Regions from separate parts of the Mesorhizobium sp. B1-1-5 genome, predicted to be linked through region 2. Evidence: riboswitches for the same ligand, from Rfam matches in the RefSeq annotation. Region 2 holds a riboswitch; each other region holds the start of a gene.

The links. A riboswitch is a leader RNA that binds a small molecule or an ion and turns the genes downstream of it on or off. The one in region 2 is predicted to bind cobalamin.
Region 1: another riboswitch for cobalamin. It lies ahead of FJ980_RS08670 (DUF1636 family protein); the one in region 2 lies ahead of FJ980_RS20825 (DUF1636 family protein).
Region 3: another riboswitch for cobalamin. It lies ahead of bluB (5,6-dimethylbenzimidazole synthase); the one in region 2 lies ahead of FJ980_RS20825 (DUF1636 family protein).

Annotation. Positions count from the first base shown of each region.
Region 1 covers NZ_VFWS01000016.1:37,619-44,495, forward strand. Annotated here, with positions in the region: gene FJ980_RS08645 (HlyD family secretion protein) at 1-132, opposite strand, end outside; gene FJ980_RS08650 (MarR family transcriptional regulator) at 129-605, opposite strand; gene FJ980_RS08655 (iron ABC transporter permease) at 761-1,747, opposite strand; gene FJ980_RS08660 (ABC transporter substrate-binding protein) at 2,101-3,048, opposite strand; gene FJ980_RS08665 (ABC transporter ATP-binding protein) at 3,081-3,869, opposite strand; gene FJ980_RS08670 (DUF1636 family protein) at 3,866-4,252, opposite strand; cobalamin riboswitch at 4,344-4,549, opposite strand; gene FJ980_RS08675 (AraC family transcriptional regulator) at 4,783-5,616, shown strand; gene FJ980_RS08680 (helix-turn-helix domain-containing GNAT family N-acetyltransferase) at 5,859-6,794, opposite strand.
Region 2 covers NZ_VFWS01000078.1:503-7,379, forward strand. Annotated here, with positions in the region: partial or broken gene FJ980_RS20815 (cobaltochelatase subunit CobN) at 1-1,174, opposite strand, end outside; gene cobW (cobalamin biosynthesis protein CobW) at 1,193-2,230, opposite strand; gene FJ980_RS20825 (DUF1636 family protein) at 2,227-2,658, opposite strand; cobalamin riboswitch at 2,698-2,901, opposite strand; gene FJ980_RS20830 (winged helix-turn-helix domain-containing protein) at 2,932-4,131, opposite strand; gene FJ980_RS20835 (NADH-quinone oxidoreductase subunit A) at 4,464-4,829, shown strand; gene FJ980_RS20840 (NADH-quinone oxidoreductase subunit B) at 4,820-5,401, shown strand; gene FJ980_RS20845 (NADH-quinone oxidoreductase subunit C) at 5,406-6,008, shown strand; gene FJ980_RS20850 (NADH-quinone oxidoreductase subunit D) at 6,017-6,877, shown strand, end outside.
Region 3 covers NZ_VFWS01000005.1:1,186-8,062, forward strand. Annotated here, with positions in the region: gene FJ980_RS03230 (MFS transporter) at 1-92, opposite strand, end outside; gene FJ980_RS03235 (TetR/AcrR family transcriptional regulator) at 213-806, shown strand; gene FJ980_RS03240 (hypothetical protein) at 1,041-2,024, shown strand; gene bluB (5,6-dimethylbenzimidazole synthase) at 2,025-2,756, opposite strand; cobalamin riboswitch at 2,799-2,977, opposite strand; gene FJ980_RS03250 (histone deacetylase family protein) at 3,094-4,020, shown strand; gene FJ980_RS03255 (exodeoxyribonuclease VII small subunit) at 4,024-4,275, shown strand; gene FJ980_RS03260 (DUF2277 domain-containing protein) at 4,469-4,735, shown strand; gene FJ980_RS03265 (pirin family protein) at 4,745-5,665, shown strand; gene dxs (1-deoxy-D-xylulose-5-phosphate synthase) at 5,932-6,877, shown strand, end outside.

The DNA of each region.
Region 1 (6,877 bases), on a different contig from region 2:
CGCCGGAGCGAGCCGCGGCTCGGGAGCCGCCGCAACCGGAGCGGCCGCCGGCTGGGCCGGTGCTTCCGCGACCGGCTGCGCCGGCGCAAGCTTGGTGACGTTATCGTCTTCTATCTTGGCTGCCGCGTTCATGCTGCTGCCCCTTCCGTATTCTTCATCTTTTCCAGGGACGTCTCGGCGTCCGTCAAATTCTGCACGATGGCGTCCAGCACTCGGATCAGGACGCGGCGTTCTTCCGCCGACACGCCGGTCAGCGATTCCTCATAGACCTCGCCGGCAAGGCTCTTGACGTCGGCATAGGCCGCGTCCGCCTTCTCGGTCGGGAAGATCATGCGCACACGCCGGTCGGTCGCGTCCTGGCGGCGCTCGATCCAGCCGCCCTCCTCCATGCGGTCGACCAGGCGCGAAACGCTGATCGGCTCGATTTCGAGGAGCTCGGCAAGCCGCGCCTGCGCCACGCCGGCCTCCTTGGCAACGCGCACGAGCAGCCGCCATTGCGCCGAGGAAAGACCCAACCCGCTGGCGCGCGCCTCGAAACGCTTGCGCATCAAGCGCTGCACGTCGTGGATCAAAAATCCCAATCTGTCGATACCGTCGGAAACCATGAGCGGTACATATAATAAGCGTGCTCACTATTCAAGAGGCAGCTTTGCTCCAGAAGCCGGCAAATCGACGTTGCAGCAAGGCAAGCTCCCTTACGGTTAGCGATCGATGAACGTGCAGGGGTCGGTGCCGGCAGGCCGATCCCAAGGCCGGGAGATCATGGCCGATTGCGCATCAGCATGGTGACGACGAAGAAGGCGCCGAGCGAGCTCGTGATGATGCCGATCGGCAGTTCCTGCGGCGGCAAAAGCGTGCGGGCGAGCAGATCGCTGGCCAAAAGCAGGATCGAGCCGAACAGCGCGCAGATCGCTATCATGGGCCGGTGCAGCGAGCCGGCCAGCGGCCGGCCGAGATGCGGGATCATCAGGCCGACGAAGCCGATGACGCCGGCTACGGCAACGAGACTGGCGGTCGCCAGCGCGGCGACGAGGAATGTCGAGCGGCGCATCCTCGCCACCGGCACGCCAAGGCTCTCGGCGGCGCTTTCGCCGGCGAGAAAGGCATCGAAGCGGCGGTGGTTCCACAGGCCGTAGGCGAGGATGATGCCGGCGCCCAGCGCCGCCAGGCCGATATTGTCCCATCGAGCGAGACCAAGTCCGCCCATGGTCCAGAACAACACCGAATGCGCGGCGCGCTGGTCGCCGGCGAAGACGAGGTAGTTGGTCAGCGCGGTGAACATGAACGAGACGGCGAGGCCGGCAAGGATCAGCCGCTCCGGCCCCTGACCCCTCACCCGCGACACCAACAGAAGCACGATCGCCGCCGCCAGCATGCCGCCTGTGAAGGCGGCGAGCGGGAGCGTCCAGATGCCGAAACTGTCGCCGAAGACGGTGATGACCGAAACGGCGCCGGCTGCCGCGCCCGAGGAGAGGCCGAACAGGAACGGGTCGGCGAGGTCATTGCGGGTGACGGTCTGCAGCAGCGCGCCGACGACGCCGAGGCCGGCGCCGACGGCGATCGCCAGCAGCGTGCGCGGCAACCTCAGGTCGACGACGATGCTGCCGACCGGGCCCGATGGGCCGCGGCTGTCGAGCCCGGCCGCATGCGCCAGCGCGCCGACGACCTCGCGCAAGGATATCAGCGTCGAGCCATAGGCGATCGAAAGCAGCGCGAGCGCAACCAGCAGGATAGCGCCCAGCGCCATCGCCAGGATGAACGGGGTATAACGCAAGTTCACGTCGTCGGACCTACTATCGCCGCGCCGACGTTCGAGATTGGCCGAGGTCTCCGCGACTTCGTCATTCCAGGGCGAAGCAGGCGCGAAGCGCCGTCGCGGAGACCCTGGAATCCATTCCGTGACCTGGCGCGCGGAGATCGACCGCGTAGAATTCCGCACGGTTGCAACGCTCGAAAGCCACGGAATGGATCCTCGGGTCTGCGCCGCGTCGCTTCGCTCCTTGCTCCGCCCGTGGATGACGAAGTGAGGGGCGTTTTCGCCATTCTCCAAGGCAGGCTATCCATCAACGGCAACAGTCCCAGCTCATCCGTGCCTCAGACCTAAAACGCCTCCGGATGCATGGCCCTGGCGATCTTGCCGATCGCCTCGATGTTGGCGGGTCCGGGCGTCAGCTCGGCGTAGCGCAGCGCCACGAAGCGCTCGTTCCTGACCGCGTCCGTCTCCTTCATCGCCGGATGGACTTTAAGGAAATCGAGCAGTTTCCTGTAGCCGCCGCCATCCTGGTAATCGAGCAGGATGAGGAACTCGGGATTGCGCGAGGCGACCGTCTCCCAGTCGGTGTTGCCCCAGCTCGTCTCCATGTCGGCCATGATGTTTTCGCCGCCGGCGGCGGCGATAATGGCGTTGGGAATGGCGAACCTGCCGGCGGTGAAGGGCTTGTCCTCGCCGGAATCGTAGAGGAAGACGCGCGTGCCCTTGCGGCCACCCACCTTCGCCATGATGCCGGCGAGCTCGGCCTTCCAGCCGTCGACCAGCTTTTCGGCCTCCGCTTGCTTGCCGAAGATCTTGCCCAGCTTCTCGACGTCGCCATAAAGCAGGTCCATCGAGGCGGCGGGCCGGTTCTTGTCGAGATGGACGCAGCTCTCGGTCAGCACCAGCGTCTTGATGCCATGCGGGGCAAGCGTGTCGGGCGTCACCTCGCCGCCCGGCTTCATGCCATAATACCAGCCGGCGAAGAAGAAATCCGGCTGCACGGCGACGAGGTTTTCGAGCGTCGGATATTTTGGCGCCAGCTCCGGGATGGCGCCCTGCTCGGCCTTGAACTCAGGGCCGACCTTATACCAGCCGGTGATGCCGGTGAGCCCGACGATCGACGGCTGCAGCTTCAGCGCGAAAGCCATCTCGGCCATATTGAGATCCTGGATGACGGCGCGTTTCGGCGGTGCATCGAAGGTGAGCGGTTTGCCGCAGCTGTCGACGGTGACCGGGAAAGCGAAGGCGGCCGAGGCGACGAGCGACAGGGCCAGCGACAAGGCAAGGCGTTTCACGAGATGATGCTCCTTGTTGGGGTTGTGCAGGTTCAGGACGGCGAGGAAGCGCGCATGGGAAGCTCGAAGACGGTGAGCTCGCGGTCCTCGGTCGGGTGCCGGAGGCGCAGCACGTCGATGCCGAACACCTCGCGGACAAGCGGCTGCGCCAGCGCCTCGCGCGGCGGAGCCAGGGCGTGCAGCCGGGCGTTGCTCATCACCGCGACGCTGGTGGCGAAGGGCGCCACAAGCGCAAGATCGTGCAGCACGGCGACCACGGCCATGTTGAATTCGGCTACCAGCTCGAGCAGCTCGCCGCGGGCGCGCGGGTCAAGATGGTTGGTCGGCTCGTCGAGAAACAGGATTTTCGGCTCCTGCGCGATGGCGCGGGCGAGCTGCGCGCGCTGGCGCTCGCCGCCGGAGAGCGAGCCGACGGTGCGCGCGAGCAACGGCAACAGCCCAGTCCGGCGCAGCGCCTCGACGACGATGTCGCGATCGTCGTGCCGGCGCCTCAGACCGGCGTGCGGGACACGGCCAAGCTCGACATAGTCGATGAGCGCGAGGCGTTGATCCGGCTGGTCCGTCTGACCGACGACGGCGATGCTGAGCGCCCGTTCGGCGGCGGTGATCCTGTCCAGCCGGCGTCCGGCAAGGCGAACCTCGCCGCGGCTCGGCGACAACGCCCCGCATAACATGCGCAGCAGAGTCGTCTTGCCGGCGCCATTGGGGCCGATGATGGCGAGCCGCTCGCCCGCTGCCAGCGACAGGCTGACATCCTCGACCAACATCCGGCCATTTGCCGTGGCGCGCAAATCGCGGGCTTCGAGCAGGAGCGCGCTCACCGGACCTGCTCCCTGGCCTTGCCCGCGGCGGGGATGCGCGCCAGTATCTTGCCGGCGAGCCTTGCCGGGCGCTGGCCGGAATTGCACCAGCCGTCGGGCAGCGAGGCATAGAGCCTGGCAAATTCGACCAGCGCGCCGGCGTCGGTGCCGCTGTCGATGGAACCGAAGAGATAGCTGGCCTTGCCTTGCGCGTTGAAGGCGACAGTCAGCGGGCGCGAGCAGCCGGCCATGCAGTCGACGGTTTCGACAGCAAATGACGACGCCAAAGTCTCGGCAAGCCTTGAGCGAAGGTCGGCGCACAAATCCCCGCCGGACCTACGCCCGGTCACGGTATCGCGGCACAGCGAACAGACGATGATGCGATGGCTAAAGACGTCCAGCATTTCCGTCACTTTCCAAAAATGGCGGCGGAAGGATGCCGGACGAACCGGCCGACAAGACCGGTGTCCGCGTCTCCTCCCGGCACACCCCGTCCGGTCAACTCGTGTCGATGGCAGGTCTCCTGGCTCGCGGGTCGTTACGCCATCCGCCTTCCCAGCCTTGCCGGCCAGTGGCGTTTCGGATGGAGCTCGCCGCTCACAGTTGCGGGGGCAGCCACGGCCTCGACTCGGATGAGCCTCACCGTGTTCCCTTTTCACCCCTCGCCTTGCGGCTCGGGGACCATGACGCAGCTATCGTAGGTTGTCCGCGTGCGAGTCGCAACGGGCCTTCGTCCGCCCCTCGTGCGAAAGACATGGCGGGATCGTCGGGTCGTTGCCACAAGTCGTTTATTTCCTTCTGATATGTAATAACATTACCAGCTAGAATACATTGCCTTGGCTTGTCAACCCGCTCGACTTCGCTCAAAGCGCAATTTCGATCAAACTGGCCGGCGGCGCGGAGGCTAGTGTCGCCGAGCCAAATGCGAGGAGCCATGAACCCGACCGAGAAAGCGCTGTGGTTCGTCGAAAGCCACCTGCCCGACGCCATCGACCTTGACGAGATAGCGGCAAGCAGCGGCGTGTCGCGCTTCCATGTGACGCGCGCCTTCGGCGCGGCCACGGGACGGTCGGTCATGGGCTATATGCGGGCACGCCGCTTGAGCGAAGCGGCGCGCAAGCTGGCCGGCGGCGCGCGCGACATTCTCTCGGTCGCGCTCGATGCCGGCTACGGCTCGCATGAGGCGTTCACGCGGGCCTTTCGCGATGAGTTCGGCACCACGCCGGAGTTGGTGCGCGCGCAAGGCTCGACCGAAAACCTCGATCTTGTGGAGCCCATGCTGATGGACAGTTCGCTTCTCACCGCGCTCGAGCCGCCGCGCTTCGAGACCAGCCGCCCCTTCCTCGTCGCCGGGCTCGGCGAGCGCTACAGCTGCGAGACCAGCGCCGGCATTCCGATGCAGTGGCAGCGCTTCGCCCCCTATATCGGCAACATTCCGGGCGAGGTGCCCGGCGTCTTCTACGGCGTGTGCACGAATGGCGACGATGCCGGCAATTTCGACTATGTCGTCGGCGTCGAGGTTTTGGACTTCTCCGACCTGCCGAAGGATTTCCAACGCGTGCGGGTGCCGGCGCAGAAATATGCGGTGTTCTCGCATCGCGAGCACATCTCGACCATCCGCCGGACCGTCAACACGATCTGGAACAAGTGGCTGCCGGTCTCCGGACACGAGATCGCCGACGCGCCCGAGTTCGAGCGCTACGGGCCCGAGTTCGATGCCCGCACCGGCAATGGCGGGCTGGAGATCTGGGTGCCGGTCAAAGGATGAGCGCTTTCGCTTCTCCCCTTGTGGGAGAAGGTGGATCGGCGCGCAGCGCCGAGACGGAAGAGGGGTGTTCCAGCGGAGTGAGACGCCGGTTTTCCCTGGAGCACCCCTCATCCGTCGCCTTCGGCGACACCACCCGGCCCTTCGCTGGCTCAGGGCGTTCGAAGTTCGAAAAGCCAAGCAATTGGCTTTCTTCGTCCGCTACGCGGACCTCTTCTCACCCCATAAGGGGAGAAGGAAAAGCGCTAAAGCTCGAGATTCCACGTTTGCCCGACAAGATCCTTGCCGAAGGAATGATGGCGTTCTTCCTCGACCAGCTTGAAGCCGGCAGCCTGGTAGATGCGGCGGGCCGAACCAAGGATGTCATTGGTCCAGAGCGTCAGCGTCTTGTAGCCCTTGGCGCGCGCGAAGGTAATGCATTCGTCGACCAACCGCCTGCCGATGCCAAGGCCGCGCGCCGACGGTTCGACGTAGAGCAGCCTGAGCTTCGCGACCTTGGGCGATTTGCGCATGACGAAGACCGAGCCGACCACCTCGCCTTCGCGCTCGGCGATCCAGTTGCGCTCCCATTGCGGGACGAAGTTCTTGACGAATTCACCGAGGATCTCTGCGACCAGAGCCTCGTAGGTCTCGTCCCAACCGTATTCCTGCGCATAGAGCATGCCCTGGCGGTGCGTGATCCAGCCGATGTCGCCGACCTGCAGCGGCCGCAGGATATAGGGAACCTTGGCTTCAGGTCTGTCGCCGAGCAAGTCTTGGACGGTGCGCATAGCCTTGACCAGCCGCTCCTGGTGGGCCGGCGCCAGGCGATCGAGCAGCGCGCGCACCTGGTCATGCGAATCCTGGTTGAGAGGCGCGAAGGCTTCCCTGCCGGCTGGCGTCAGCGCGATCGAGGCGCGGCGCGCGTCGGTCTCACTGGCTTCGCGTCCGACCAGGCCGCGCTCCTCGAATTTCTTCAAGAGCCGGCTGACATAGCCGGGGTCGAGGCCGAGGTCGTGCACCAGGTCGCTTGCGACCAGCCCATCGCGATGGGCGAGCTCGTAAAGCACCCGCGCCTCGGTCAGCGAGAACGGACTTTTCAGCAGGCCCTCTTCGAGCAGGCCGAGCTGGCGGGTGTAGAAGCGGTTGAAGGCGCGCACCGCATCGATACGGTCCTTGCCGGGGTGATTGTGGACGGTCATGGGAAATCCTCCTGTCATGGACAGGATCAACCATTTAGTTGACTGAGTCAATAAATACGGCAATTGATGATCTCGCGATAGGT
Region 2 (6,877 bases):
CAGGCAGGACCACATGCATTGCAAGATCGGCAGGAGCCAGGCCGCGCTGGTTCTTTTCCCAGACCTCGCGCCTCGTCGTGGCGACGATGACCTGGAAAACGGGCACACCGGCGCGGTCGAAGAGGGTCTCGGCACCGGGCTCCGCGCCGGAGGCGAAAGCGGTTGCGGTGACGATGGCGGCGGGGTTCGATGTTGCGATGGCATTCTCGACGAAGGCCAGGGATGCCGGGTCTTTGAGGCTGGAGACGAAGATCGGTACCGGGGTGAGCCCTTGCAGCTTCAACGCTTCCACGAGAACGTTGATCGGCGCTACGTCTGCCGCCAACAGCATCGAGCGGTAGAAGAGGATGGGGATAGCCGGGGCGCTGAGGTTGCCAGCGTCGAGTTCCGTCGCCCCCCCCTCTGTCCTGCCGGACATCTCCCCCTCTAGGGGGGAGATCAGCTGTCGCCGGCCCCGGCGCCTTTTCTTCATCGGCATCAAAAAAGCCATCTGCAACATCTCCGATTGGCGAAACCGTCGACCACAGAGCAATCTCCCCCCTTGAGGGGGAGATGTCCGGCAGGACAGAGAGGGGGGCGACGGAGCGCCGACCTTTAAAAGGCTCGGCTCCTCGACGACGCCAACTCCAGGCTCATAATACCCCGCCTTCGGCACGCTGACCGGTTCGGCCACGGCCGCATCCGACCCCGCAAGCCTTGCCAGCCTTTGCACCAGCGCGCTCATATTCGCCGGGCCGCCTTCGCGGAAATAGCCGAGCAGAGCGTCCAACTCGGCGCGCGGCAGGGTCGAGGCTTCGATCAGCCGCTGGTCCTCGTCATGGCTTTCGCCGGGCAGCAATGCCAGCTTGATGCCGCGCTCGCGCGCGACCGCGGCGAGCTGGTCGCAGCCATAGCGCCACCAGTCATAGCCGCCGAGGATGCGCACCAGCACCACCCTGGCGTGGCGGGCGACGCTGTCGATCCACAGGTCCACCGACATCGGGTGCCGAAGGTCGCGCAGCGCCGCCAACCGCATCGATGGTAGCCGCCCCGCATCCGCCGTCCAGGCGGTGGCCAGGCCGGCGAGATCGCTGTCGGTAAAAGACAGTGCCACGACATCCGCAGGCGCCTGCCTGAGGTCGATCGGCTCGGCGAGGTCGTCGAGCGAAGCGGATGTGGTGGTGAGGATGTGCATCGCTTTTTGGTATTAGCCTCAGCCGGCGAGGATACGCTCGATCGCCGGGCGGTTCAGCCCCTTGAGGCCGATGACGACGAGCCGCGAGCGGCGATCGTCCTCGGACGTCCAGGCGCGGTCGTAGTAATGATTGACGCGTGGGCCGACCGCCTGGAGCAGGAGCCGCATCGGCTTGCCGCCGACCTCGACGAAACCTTTGACGCGCAATACGTTTTCCTGCTCGGCGGCAAGGGCGACGCGCTCGGCCAGCTCGTCGGGATTGGTGATCGAGGGGATATCGAGGACGAAGGAATCGAAATCGTCGTGCTCATGGTCGAGCTCGTCGTCGTGATGGGTCTTGCGGTTCTCGATGTCGTCCTCCACCGCAAGGCCAAGGCCGAGCAGCACGGACGGATCGACCTTGCCCTGCGCTGTCGGCACGATCTTGACGGCACGCGCGACATGCTCGCCGATGACGGCGTTGGCACGGGCGGAGCCTGCCGCATCCATCAGGTCGCTCTTCGACAGGATGATCAGGTCGGCGCAGGCGATCTGGTCCTCGAACACCTCCTCGACCGGATCGTCATGGTCGAGGGAATCGTCCGCCGCACGCTGCGCCTGCAGCGCATCCATATCGGAAGCGACACGGCCGTCGGCGAGCGCCGGGCCGTCGACCACGGCGATGACGCCATCGACGGTGACGCGGCTCTTCACGCTCGGCCACTGGAATGCCTGCACCAGCGGCTTCGGCAGAGCGAGGCCCGAGGTTTCGATCAGGATGTGATCGACCTTGGGGTTGAGCGACAGGATTCGGTCGAGCGCCGGCACGAAATCGTCGGCAACGGTGCAGCAGATGCAGCCATTGGCGAGCTCGACGATGTTCTCCTCCGGACAGGAGTCGACGCCGCAGCCTTTGAGAATCTCGCCGTCTATGCCGACATCGCCGAACTCGTTGACGATGATCGCCAGCCGCTTGCCCTTGGCGTTCTCGAGCAGGTTGCGGATCAGCGTCGTCTTGCCGGCGCCGAGGAAGCCGGTGACGACGGTGCAGGGAACACGGGAAACGGATGCGTTCATGGTCGGTCCTTCAGCATGTCGAGGGGAGGGATGCGGGCAACCAGGCCGCGCTTGAGAGAATCGGGCCGGCCGCGCCAGGGGATCAGGCCATCGGTCGAAGTGGCGAAGAGCTTTGCGCCGGCGATGAGATCGGCGCCGCTGGTCGTGTTCAGATCGCCGAAGACGTAGCTCCAGCAGCCGTCGCGCAGCAGCGCCGCGCTTAGCCGGCGCTTGCAGTTGCCGAGGCATTCGACGGTACGGATGTCGATCTTTTCGCCGCAAGCCGCCCGACGCGTGTCTTCGGCAAGCAGCGCGCCGGCGCGCGGATGCGCATCCGACCCGGTCTCGTCGCGGCAGGATGAGCAGACGATGACGGCGACGCCGGCCAAAGCGTCGGGCTCGGACGGAACATCCGCACTGTTTGCCGGGAAACTGCCGTTGCGATCCAAAACCATGCTCCTTGCCCGGAAAACCCGCCGGGCATTCGGATACTTAAAGTCTCAGACGGCAGGTCTCCTGGCTCGCGGGTCGTCGCCCTGAATGCCGCCTTCCCGGGAACATCCCAGTGGTTTTCGGCAGAGGCTCGTCGCTTACAGTTGCGGGGACAGCCGCGGATTTGGGTTTTGGCCCGCACCGCATTCCCTCTTGGCTCCTCCCTTTGCCGGGAGAAGACCGTCTGGGTCAGGATTTAGGCTTACGGCTAGGTCCCTGTCAACGCGCAGCTACGACACCGCGATGTCGGCCAGCGCCGGTCCGACGTCGCCGGCCGGCGTCACTTCGATTGACTCCAGGCCGAGCCAGCCCTGCATCTGCTTCAACTCGTCGAAGAGCTGGGCGGCCGTTTCGGGCGGGGCGCCGGCCTCGGCATAGGCAGCGTGGACACGCAATACGCTGGCCGGGCGATCGGCCCTCAGATCGACGCGGGCGACGATCCGGTCGCCGAGCAGGAAGGGCAGCACGTAGTAGCCATATTGGCGTTTCTCGGCCGGCGTGTAGATCGCTATGCGGTAGCGGAAATCGAAGAGTTTCTCGGTCCTGGTGCGTTCGAAGACGACGGGATCGAAGGGGGCGAGCAGGGCACGCGCTTCTATCCGGCGCGGAAAACGGGCGTCCTTGTGGAGATAGGCGGTCTTGTCCCAACCTTCGACCTTCACCGGCAGCAATTCGCCGGCATCGACCAGTTCCTCGATGCGATCCTTCGTGTCGCCCGGCGCGAGACGAAAATAGTCGCGAAGGTCGCCATAGGTGGCGATGCCATGGGCGCGGGCGGAAATGCGCAGCAATTCGCGATGCGCGTCCTCGACCGAGGGTACGGGCAGGTCGAGCACCGCCTGCGGCAAAACGCGCTCGGGCAGGTCGTAATAGCGTTCGAAGCCGCGGCGGTAGGCGGTGGTGATGCGCCCGGCCCAGAACAGCCATTCGAAAGCGTGCTTGGCCTCGCTCCAGCCCCACCAGCCGCCATTGCCCTTGTGGCCTTCGATATCGGAGGCGGCGATCGGACCGCGATCGGCGACCTCTCTATATATCTCGTCGATCATTTCCTTGCGTTCACGGCCCCATTTCGCCAGGCCGAGATACATCTCGTCGCCCTGCTCGGCGCGCTGCATGCGCCAGCGCATCAAAGGGTAGGTCTCGACGGGCAGGAACGACGCCTCATGCGCCCAGTATTCGAACACGGCGCGCTTGCGGGTGACCGCGGCATTGTCGAGCAGCGTAAGCGGGTAGGGGCCGAGACGCGAATAGAGCGGCATGTAATGCGCGCGCACCACCGCGCTCACGGAATCGATCTGCAAGAGGCCGGTTCGCGAAAGTACCCGCGCAAGGTGGCGGCGATCCGGAGCTCCTGCGGGGCGGGGGTCGTTGAACCCTTGCGCGCCGAGCGCGACGCGCCTCGCCATGGCCAGCGAAATCTTATCCTTCATCAGGTGTCGCCCCGATCGTCCGTTGGATTTTTTAGCCGGTGATTCCTGTCATGCTAGCAGGCAAATGGCGGGAGATATGTCAGGAGAAAAAACTGGAGTAAAAGCTGAAGGAAATCAAACAGGAGCGGATCGGACCAGTTTCTTCCGATAAGGCGTCCAGCGCCGCGATTTGAACAACGTTTGACTTGCGTCACCGAAACCGCTGCGCTAACCCTCGCCGCGTTGCAGCATGGGCCCGTTAAAACGGTTCAGCGGTTAAACTGTCACGCTTCCGCATTAGAGTCCGTTGCTGTAATCAAAGTGAACTGCCCCCGCCGAAGGAAAGTCGCCGCATGAGCGCACTCCTAAGTTCGTACCTGCCTATCGTGCTGTTCATCGCCGTGGCGATGATCGTCGGTCTGGCGCTCATCGTCGCTCCGTTCCTTGTGGCCTACCGCAATCCCGACCCGGAAAAGCTTTCCGCCTATGAATGCGGGTTCAACTCGTTCGACGACGCCCGCATGAAGTTCGACATCCGCTTCTACCTGGTGTCGATCCTGTTCATCATCTTCGATCTCGAGGTCGCCTTCCTGTTCCCGTGGGCGGTGTCCTTCTCGAAGCTCGGCATGCTCGGCTTCTGGTCGATGATGGTGTTCCTGGCGGTGCTGACCATCGGTTTTGCCTATGAATGGAAAAAAGGAGCGCTGGAATGGGATTGAACGACAGTTCAGGCACCCTCGTCGCGCCGAAGCCCAAGGGCATCATCGACCCCAACACCGGCAGGCCGGTGGGGGAGGACGATCCCTTCTTCCTCGAAATCAACAACGAGCTGGCCGACAAGGGTTTTCTCGTCACCTCGACCGAGGCGCTGATCACCTGGGCGCGCAGCGGCTCGCTGATGTTCATGACTTTCGGCCTGGCCTGCTGCGCGGTCGAGATGATCCACACCTCGATGCCGCGCTATGACTCGGAGCGTTTCGGCGTCGCGCCGCGCGCGTCGCCGCGCCAGTCCGACATCATGATCGTCGCCGGCACGCTGACCAACAAGATGGCGCCGGCGCTGCGCAAGGTCTACGACCAGATGCCGGAGCCGCGCTACGTCATCTCGATGGGTTCCTGCGCCAATGGCGGCGGCTATTACCACTATTCCTATTCGGTGGTGCGCGGCTGCGACCGCGTCGTGCCGGTCGACATTTATGTGCCCGGCTGCCCGCCGAGCGCGGAAGCGCTGCTCTACGGCATTCTCCTTCTGCAGAAGAAGATCCGCCGCACCGGCACGATCGAACGGTGAGCCGATGACCCTGGCGTTGAATGAACTCTCCACCTATCTCGGCGAGAAGCTCTCCGGCCGCATCGGCCAAGCCGTGATTGCGTATGGCGAGCTGACGTTTTCGGTTGAACCGGGCAACCTGATCGAGGTGGCGACCTTCCTTCGCGACGATCCGCGCTGCCAGTTCATCTCGATCATCGATGTCTGCGGAGCGGACTATCCGTCGCGCGCCAGGCGCTTCGACGTCGTCTATCACCTATTGTCGCCGAAGCAGAATGTCCGCATCCGCCTCAAGGTCCAGGCCGACGAGGAGACGCTGGTGCCGTCGTTGACCGGCGTCTATCCGGGCGCCGACTGGTTCGAGCGCGAGACCTACGACCTTTACGGCGTGCTGTTCTCGGGCCATCCGGACCTGCGCCGCATTCTCACCGACTATGGTTTCGAGGGCCATCCGCTGCGCAAGGATTTCCCGCTGACCGGCTTCGTCGAGGTGCGTTACGACGACGAGGCCAAGCGGGTGATCTACGAGCCGGTCGAGCTCAAGCAGGAATTCAGAAACTTCGATTTTCTTTCTCCCTGGGAAGGGACGGACTACGTCCTGCCGGGGGATGAGAAGGCGAAGCAGTAGGGCGAGCCATGGCTGAAACCTCCGTCCGCAATTTTAACATCAACTTCGGCCCGCAGCATCCTGCGGCACACGGCGTTTTGCGCCTGGTGCTGGAGCTGGACGGCGAGGTGGTCGACCGCGTCGATCCGCATATCGGCCTGCTGCATCGCGGCACCGAGAAGCTGATCGAGGCCAAGACCTATCTCCAGGCCGTGCCCTATCTCGACCGGCTCGACTATTGCGCGCCGATGAACCAGGAGCATGCCTTCGCGCTCGCGGCCGAGCGCCTGCTCGGCATCGAAGTGCCGAAGCGGGGCCAACTGATCCGCGTGCTCTATTCCGAGATGGGCCGCATCATGTCGCACATCTTGAATGTGACGACGCAAGCGATGGACGTCGGCGCGCTGACGCCGCCGCTGTGGGGCTTCGTCGAGCGCGAAAAGCTGATGGTGTTCTATGAGCGCGCCAGCGGCTCGCGCATGCATGCGGCCTATTTCCGGCCGGGCGGCGTGCACCAGGACCTGCCGCAGAAGCTGGTCGAGGACATCGGCAAGTGGATCGACCCGTTCCTGAAGTCGATCGACGATCTCGACGCGCTCTTGACCGGCAACCGCATCTTCAAGCAGCGCAATGTCGATATCGGCATCGTGTCGCTGGCCGACGCCTGGGCCTGGGGCTTTTCGGGCGTGATGGTGCGCGGCTCGGGCGCCGCCTGGGATCTGCGCAAATCGCAGCCCTATGAATGCTATTCCGAGATGGATTTCGACATTCCGATCGGCAAGAACGGCGACTGCTACGACCGTTATCTGGTGCGGATGGAAGAGATGCGCCAGTCGGCCAGGATCATGCGACAATGCGTCGATCTCTTGTTGGGCAAGGAAAGCGCCGGC
Region 3 (6,877 bases), on a different contig from region 2:
GCCATGGCGATCGGCAAGCGCGCGATGAAAGCCGCCGCGGCGAAGCCTTTCGTGCCGGGAGCCCGAAAGATGTCCGAATAAGGGTTTCGCATGATCCTGCTCCTCGACAACGGTGCACACTAAAATTACATACGCTGCGTATGACTGTGAGATAGTTCATACGCCACGTATGTCAATTGGCATACGAGGCGTATGTGAATAGGGCCAGAACCATGCACAGACCGCGCAAGGAGATGATCGCCGAGACGCGCGCCAAGCTGATCGCAGCCGCTCGCCATGCTTTCGGCACGATAGGCTATGCCGAGGCCTCGATGGACGATTTCACCGCGTCGGCCGGCCTCACGCGCGGCGCGCTCTACCATCATTTCGGCGACAAGAAGGGACTGCTGCAGGCGGTGATCGCCGAGATCGACGGCGAAATGGCTGTGCGGGTGAACGAGGTGGCTTCGAAAGCGCCGACCCGCTGGCAGCATTTCGTCGACGAATGCACCACCTATATCGAGATGGCGCTGGAGCCGGAAATCCAGCGCATCATGTTCCGCGACGGCCCGGCGGTGCTCGGCGACCCGGCGCAGTGGCCGAATGCCAGCGCCTGCACCGCCTCGATGACCAACCATCTGACCAGGCTGCAGGAAGAGGGCGAGGTCGTTCCGGAGCTTGATCCCGAGACGACCTCACGGCTGATCAATGGCGCCAGCAGCCAGGCCGCGCAGCGCATCGCCAATTCGACGGACCCCGAGGCAACCTCGAAAAAGGCGATCGCTGCCTTCAAGCAGTTGCTCGAAGGCTTGCGAAAGAAGCCTTGACGGCACGCTCGGGTAACCAAGCCACCGGCTTGTGCACCGGTTTCGGGCCGGCGCAACCCTGCCGCGATTGACAATCGCCGGGGCAAGCGCATGCTCCTTCGCCATCTATTACAGCGCCGCGCGTTCTTTGAACGCGCAAAGGAACGCTGTAAAACTTTAATTCGGCGCATGATCCTTTTCCGAAAATCGATTCCGATTTTCGGGGTCATGCGCAGGATGAGGGGGACTCGGGGCATGTGGGACTTCAGCATCGCCAGATCTGTGTCGATCATGATGCGGACATGGCCGTTCATCGTCTTTCGCATGATCGTCTATTTCGGCATCACGGTCGCCTACATCATGGCGACCGGCACGGGCGCCAGCGTCGGCTACGGCGTCGGTCACATCTCGACCGATCCCGACGGGCCGGTGTCCTTCGCGCTTTGGGGCGGCGTGGTCGGCTTCGGCGTCGTCTCGATCGCCGTCTACTGGATCCGCGAATACATCCTCTATGTGTTGAAAGCGGGCCATATCGCCGTCATGGTGCATCTGATCGACGGCCATGACATTCCCGACGGCCAGGGCCAGATCGCCTACGCCAAGGAAGTGGTCACCCAGCGTTTTGCCGAGGCGAATATCCTTTTCGTCGTCGACCAGCTGGTCAAGGGCGCCATCCGAGCCATCACCGGCCTGATCGGCGGCATCGCCGCCTTCCTGCCCATTCCGGGCCTGAGCGGCATCGTCAGCTTCATCAACACGGTGATCCGCCTGTCGCTGACCTATGTCGACGAGATCATCCTCGGCTACAACATCCGCATCAATTCGAGCTCGCCTTTCGAGACGGCGCGGCAAGGCGTCGTGCTCTACGCGCAAAACGGCAAGCACATGGTCAAGAACGCCGTCTGGCTGGCGGCGATCATGTGGGGCGTGTCCTTCGTCATCTTCCTGTTGATGCTGGCGCCCGCAGCCGCCATTCTGTGGGTCATGCCGGGCCAGCTTGCCGGCTGGGCTTTCGTGCTCGCCATCGTCTTTGCCTGGGCCTTCAAGGCATCCTTCATCGAGCCTTTTGCCATCGCCTCGCTGATGCAGGTCTATTTCGAAGCCATCGAAGGCCAGGTGCCCAATCCCGAATGGGATCGGCGGCTCGCCGAGACCTCGTCCAAATTCAGGGAACTGCGCGACAAGGCGCTGGGCTCTCTCGGCGGTGGCTCGCGCTGGGATACGCCAAGGGCCGCCTGATCATGGCTTTGATGCGCTGCCGAGCTTTGCGATCGCCGATTTGAGCGGCGTCTCGCCGGCGCCGCGAAACGTCTCGCTCATGATCAGTTCGGGCAGCGGCAGGCGCTTGCCCCAGCCATGCGCCTCGAGGTCCGGCTTCGGCGCGAAGGCCGAGACGCGGCCGACGCAGAGATAGGCGATCGGCGTGACATGCTCGGGGATCGCGAGAAGCCGCTTCAGCGCTTCGGTCTCGATGATGCTCACCCAGCCGACGCCGACGCCCTCGGCCCGCGCCGCCAGCCAGAAATTCTGCACTGCGCAGACGGTGCTGTAGAGGTCCATCTCCGGATTGTGCCAGCGCCCGAGCGGCGAGTCCTTCGAGCGCTGCCGGTCGCAGGTGATGCACAGATTGAGCGCGCTTTCGCAGATGCCTTCGAGCTTCAGCTTGCGGTAGAGCGCCTGCCGTTCCGCCTCGATCGCCGGCAATTCCTGCTCGCGCGCCGCGAGGAACAGGTCGCGCACTTGTCTGCGTCGCTCGGCATCGCGGATGACGATGAAATTCCACGGCTGCATATAGCCGACCGACGGGGCGTGATGGGCGGCGGTGATGAGCCGGGCCAGCACGCTGTCGTCGAGATCGTCGGGGACAAAATGGCTGCGCACGTCGCGCCTGGTGAACATCGCCCGGTAGACCGCGTCGCGCGCCAATTGGTCAAAGTCGTCGCCGCTCGCGGCGATCGCTGCTGCCGTCATCGCTTTTCCCCTTGCGACAAGCAGTCCCCCGCCTGACCAAGCGGAAAACCATGTCTGCCGGGCCGGTCTTCTGGCTCGGGATCGTCCCGCATCCGGCGCCTTCCCGTCTTCGACAGTGGCGTTTGCCGGCGCGGTCCCCCTTACAGTGTTGGGCACGCCACGGAGTTCAACCGTGTTCCCGATTCTCCCGCGTCGCGGGCACCAGGCAGCGACGCGACCTTACAGCGAAGTTCGGGCCGCGCCAATGGCGTTAGCGACACGGCAAGACGCGATTTTCCCCAGCCATTCGGCCTGCCAAACATGGTCATTCGGCCGCCAGGTCCCTAGATTAGGCGCCATGGCCACCCGTCTCTACACGCATCCGATCTTCCTGGAACACCTCACCCCGCCCGGTCACCCCGAGCGGCCCGACCGCCTGCGCGCCATCGAGCGCGTGCTGGACGACGAGGCTTTTGCGGCGCTCGACCGCGTCAAGGCGCCGGAAGGCGACGAGAAAACGATCCTCTATGCGCACCCCGAGGATTTCGTCGAGCGCGTGCGCGCGGCGATCCCTGACAGCGGGATCGTGTCGATCGACGCCGATACCAGCGCCAGCCCGAAAAGCTGGCAGGCCGTGATCACCGCGATCGGCGGTGCCAATGCGGCGGTGGACGACGTCTTCGAGGGTCGTGCGGCAAACGTCTTCGTCGCCGCGCGTCCGCCTGGACATCATGCCGAGAAGACCACGGCGATGGGTTTTTGTCTGTTCAACACGGCGGCGATCGCCGCCCGCTACGCCCAGAACAAGCATCAGGCCGAGCGCGTCGCCATCGTCGACTGGGACGTCCATCACGGCAACGGCACGCAGGACATTTTCTGGGACGACCCGTCGGTGCTCTATTGCTCGACGCACCAGATGCCGCTTTACCCAGGCACCGGCGCGAAGGGCGAGACCGGCGCCGGCAACATCGTCAACGCGCCGCTTTCGCCGCAGACCGGCAGCGACCTGTTCCGCGACGCATTCCTGTCGCGCGTGCTGCCGTCCATCGATGCGTTCGCGCCGGACCTGATCATCATTTCCGCCGGCTTCGACGCGCACCACCGCGATCCGCTGGCCGAGATCAACCTGACCGAGGACGATTTCGATTGGGCGACAGGCCAGTTGATGGAGCGCGCCGGGCGCCATAGCGCCAACAGGCTCGTCAGCCTGTTGGAAGGCGGCTACGATCTGCAGGGACTGGCATTTTCAGTCGCCGCCCATGTCGGGCGGCTGATGAAGGGATAGGGTATGGCATTGGAAGGCAATGAGGACGTCAAGGCGATGAGCTTCGAACAGGCGCTCGACGCGCTGGAGAAGATCGTCGATGATCTGGAGCGCGGCGACGTTCCGCTCGACCAGTCGATCAAGATCTATGAACGCGGCGAAGCGCTGAAGGCGCATTGCGACCGGCTGCTGAAAGCGGCCGAGGACAAGGTCGAAAAGATCAGGCTTTCGCGCGACGGCAAGCCGGTGGGAACTGAACCGCTGGACGCCGACTGAGGTGTTGATATTCAGGTGAGGCCGGCCTGCAAATGGCAACTTCCTGCGCTTCCGGTGCTCACGTACTTCAAGTACGCTCCGCTCCGGTTCTCGGAAACCACCATTTTCGGCTCGGCCTGACCTGAATCTCAACACCTCAGTGGATGATCTCAGACCGGGTAAGGGCAGAGAAAGCAGGTAAGGAGTTCAAGCCATGTGCCGCAACATCAAGACCTTGGCCAATTTCGAGCCGCCGGCGACCAATGACGAAGTGCATGACGCCGCACTTCAGTTCGTGCGCAAGCTTAGCGGCTCGACCAAGCCGTCCAAGCGCAACGAGCATGCCTTCTACCATGCCGTCGAGGCGATCGCGGCTGTCGCGCGCGAATTGATCGATTCGCTCGAAACCAACCAGGAACCGCGCAACCGCGAGGAAGAAGCTGCCAAGGCGAAGGCCAGGTCGGCGCTGCGTTTCGCCTGAGGATCCGACATGAGTTTCTTTCCGGGAAACGACCCTGAACCCGGCGATGCCTTCGCCTGCGACCAGATCGAGCTGATGGTCGTTCCGAACGCCAAGGACATCGGCGGCTTCGAGGTGCGCCGCGCCTTGCCGACGGCGAAGCGCCGGCTGGTCGGGCCGTTCATCTTCTTCGACCGCATGGGCCCTGCGATCCTGCGCGCCGGCCATGCGCTCGACGTGCGCCCGCATCCGCATATCGGCCTGTCCACCGTCACTTACCTGTTCGACGGCAGGATCAGGCATCGGGATTCGCTCGGCACCGAAATGGTGATCGCGCCGGGCGACGTGAATCTGATGACAGCCGGGCGCGGCATCGTTCATTCCGAGCGCACGCCGCAGGAATTGCGCGGCGCGCCGATGTCGGTCTCGGGCTTGCAGACCTGGCTGGCGCTGCCCGACGGCAAGGAGGAGATTGCTCCGGTGTTCGCGAACACGTCGGTGGCCTGCTTGCCGCAGATCGATGCCGAGGGTGTCAGCGGCCGCGTCGTCATCGGCGCGTTCTCAGGCCTTCGCTCGCCCGTGGCGACCGCATCGGACACGCTCTACGCCGATCTCAGGCTGGCCGCCGGTGCCAGCGTGAAGATTCCGGCCGATGCCGAGGAGCGCGCCATCTACACGCTGGAAGGCGACGTCTCGATCGCCGGCGATATTTTCCCGGCCGAGCGGCTTCTGGTGTTCAAGCCGGGCGAGGAGATCGTCGTTTCCTCCGAGCGCGGTGCGCATTTCATGCTGTTCGGCGGCGCGTCGCTGGGCTCCAAACGCTACATCTGGTGGAATTTCGTCTCGTCCTCCAAGGAACGCATCGAGCAGGCCAAGCAGGAATGGAAGACGGGCCGCTTCGATATCGTTCCCGGCGATGAGGAGGAGTTCATTCCGCTGCCCGAGAACTAAGGTGTGTTGATATTCAGGTGAGGCCGGCCTGCAAATGCCGGTTTCCTGCGCTTCCGGTGCTCACGTACTTTGAGTACGCTCCGCTCCGGTTCTCGGAATCCATCATTTTCGGCGCGGCCTGACCTGAATCTCAATACACCTTGCAGCGTAGCACGCGTCACTGGCGCGCATTTACATTCGCCCGTCGGCGGACTATTCCCGCGCATGATTATGGCGCAATCTGCTGGTAGCGCCGTGTTCGATCGATAAGGCAGGACGCGCCCCGAGTGAAGCCAGACACGCCGCTGCTCGACAAGGTCCGCATTCCGGCGGATTTGCGGACGCTTGATGAGAGCGCGCTGCCGCAGCTTGCCGCGGAACTCCGCGCCGAGCTGATCGATACCGTGTCGCAGACCGGCGGCCATCTCGGCGCCGGCCTCGGCGTTGTCGAGCTGACTGTCGCGCTGCACTACGTTTTCAACACGCCGCAGGATCGGCTGATCTGGGACGTCGGCCACCAGGCCTATCCTCACAAGATCCTGACCGGCCGCCGCGACCGCATCCGCACGCTGCGCCAGGAAGGCGGCCTCTCCGGTTTCACCCGGCGCGCCGAGAGCGAATACGACCCGTTCGGTGCCGCGCATTCCTCGACCTCGATTTCGGCCGGCCTCGGCATGGCCATGGCCCGCGACTTGTCGGGCGGCCGCAACAATGTCATTTCCGTCATCGGCGACGGCTCGATGTCGGCCGGCATGGCTTTCGAGGCGCTGAACAATGCCGGCGCGCTCGACGCCCGGCTGATTGTCATCCTCAACGACAACGACATGTCGATCGCGCCGCCGACCGGCGCCATGAGCGCCTATTTGGCCAGGCTCGCTTCCGGCAAGGCCTATCTGGGCTTGCGCGATTTCGGCAAGAAACTGACATCTTATCTAGGCAAGCGCGCCGATCGCGCCATCACCCGTGCGGTCGAGCATGCGCGTGGTTACGTCACCGGTGGCACCTTGTTCGAGGAGCTCGGTTTCTATCACATCGGTCCGATCGACGGGCACAATCTCGAACACCTAATCCCGGTGCTGAAGAACGTCCGCGACAACGGCAAAGGCCCGGTGCTGATCCATGTCGTGACTCAGAAGGGCAAGGGCTACGCGCCGGCGGAGGCCGCAGCCGACAAATATCACGGCGTCAACAAGTTCGACGTCATCACAGGTGCGCAGGCCAAGGCGCCGGCCA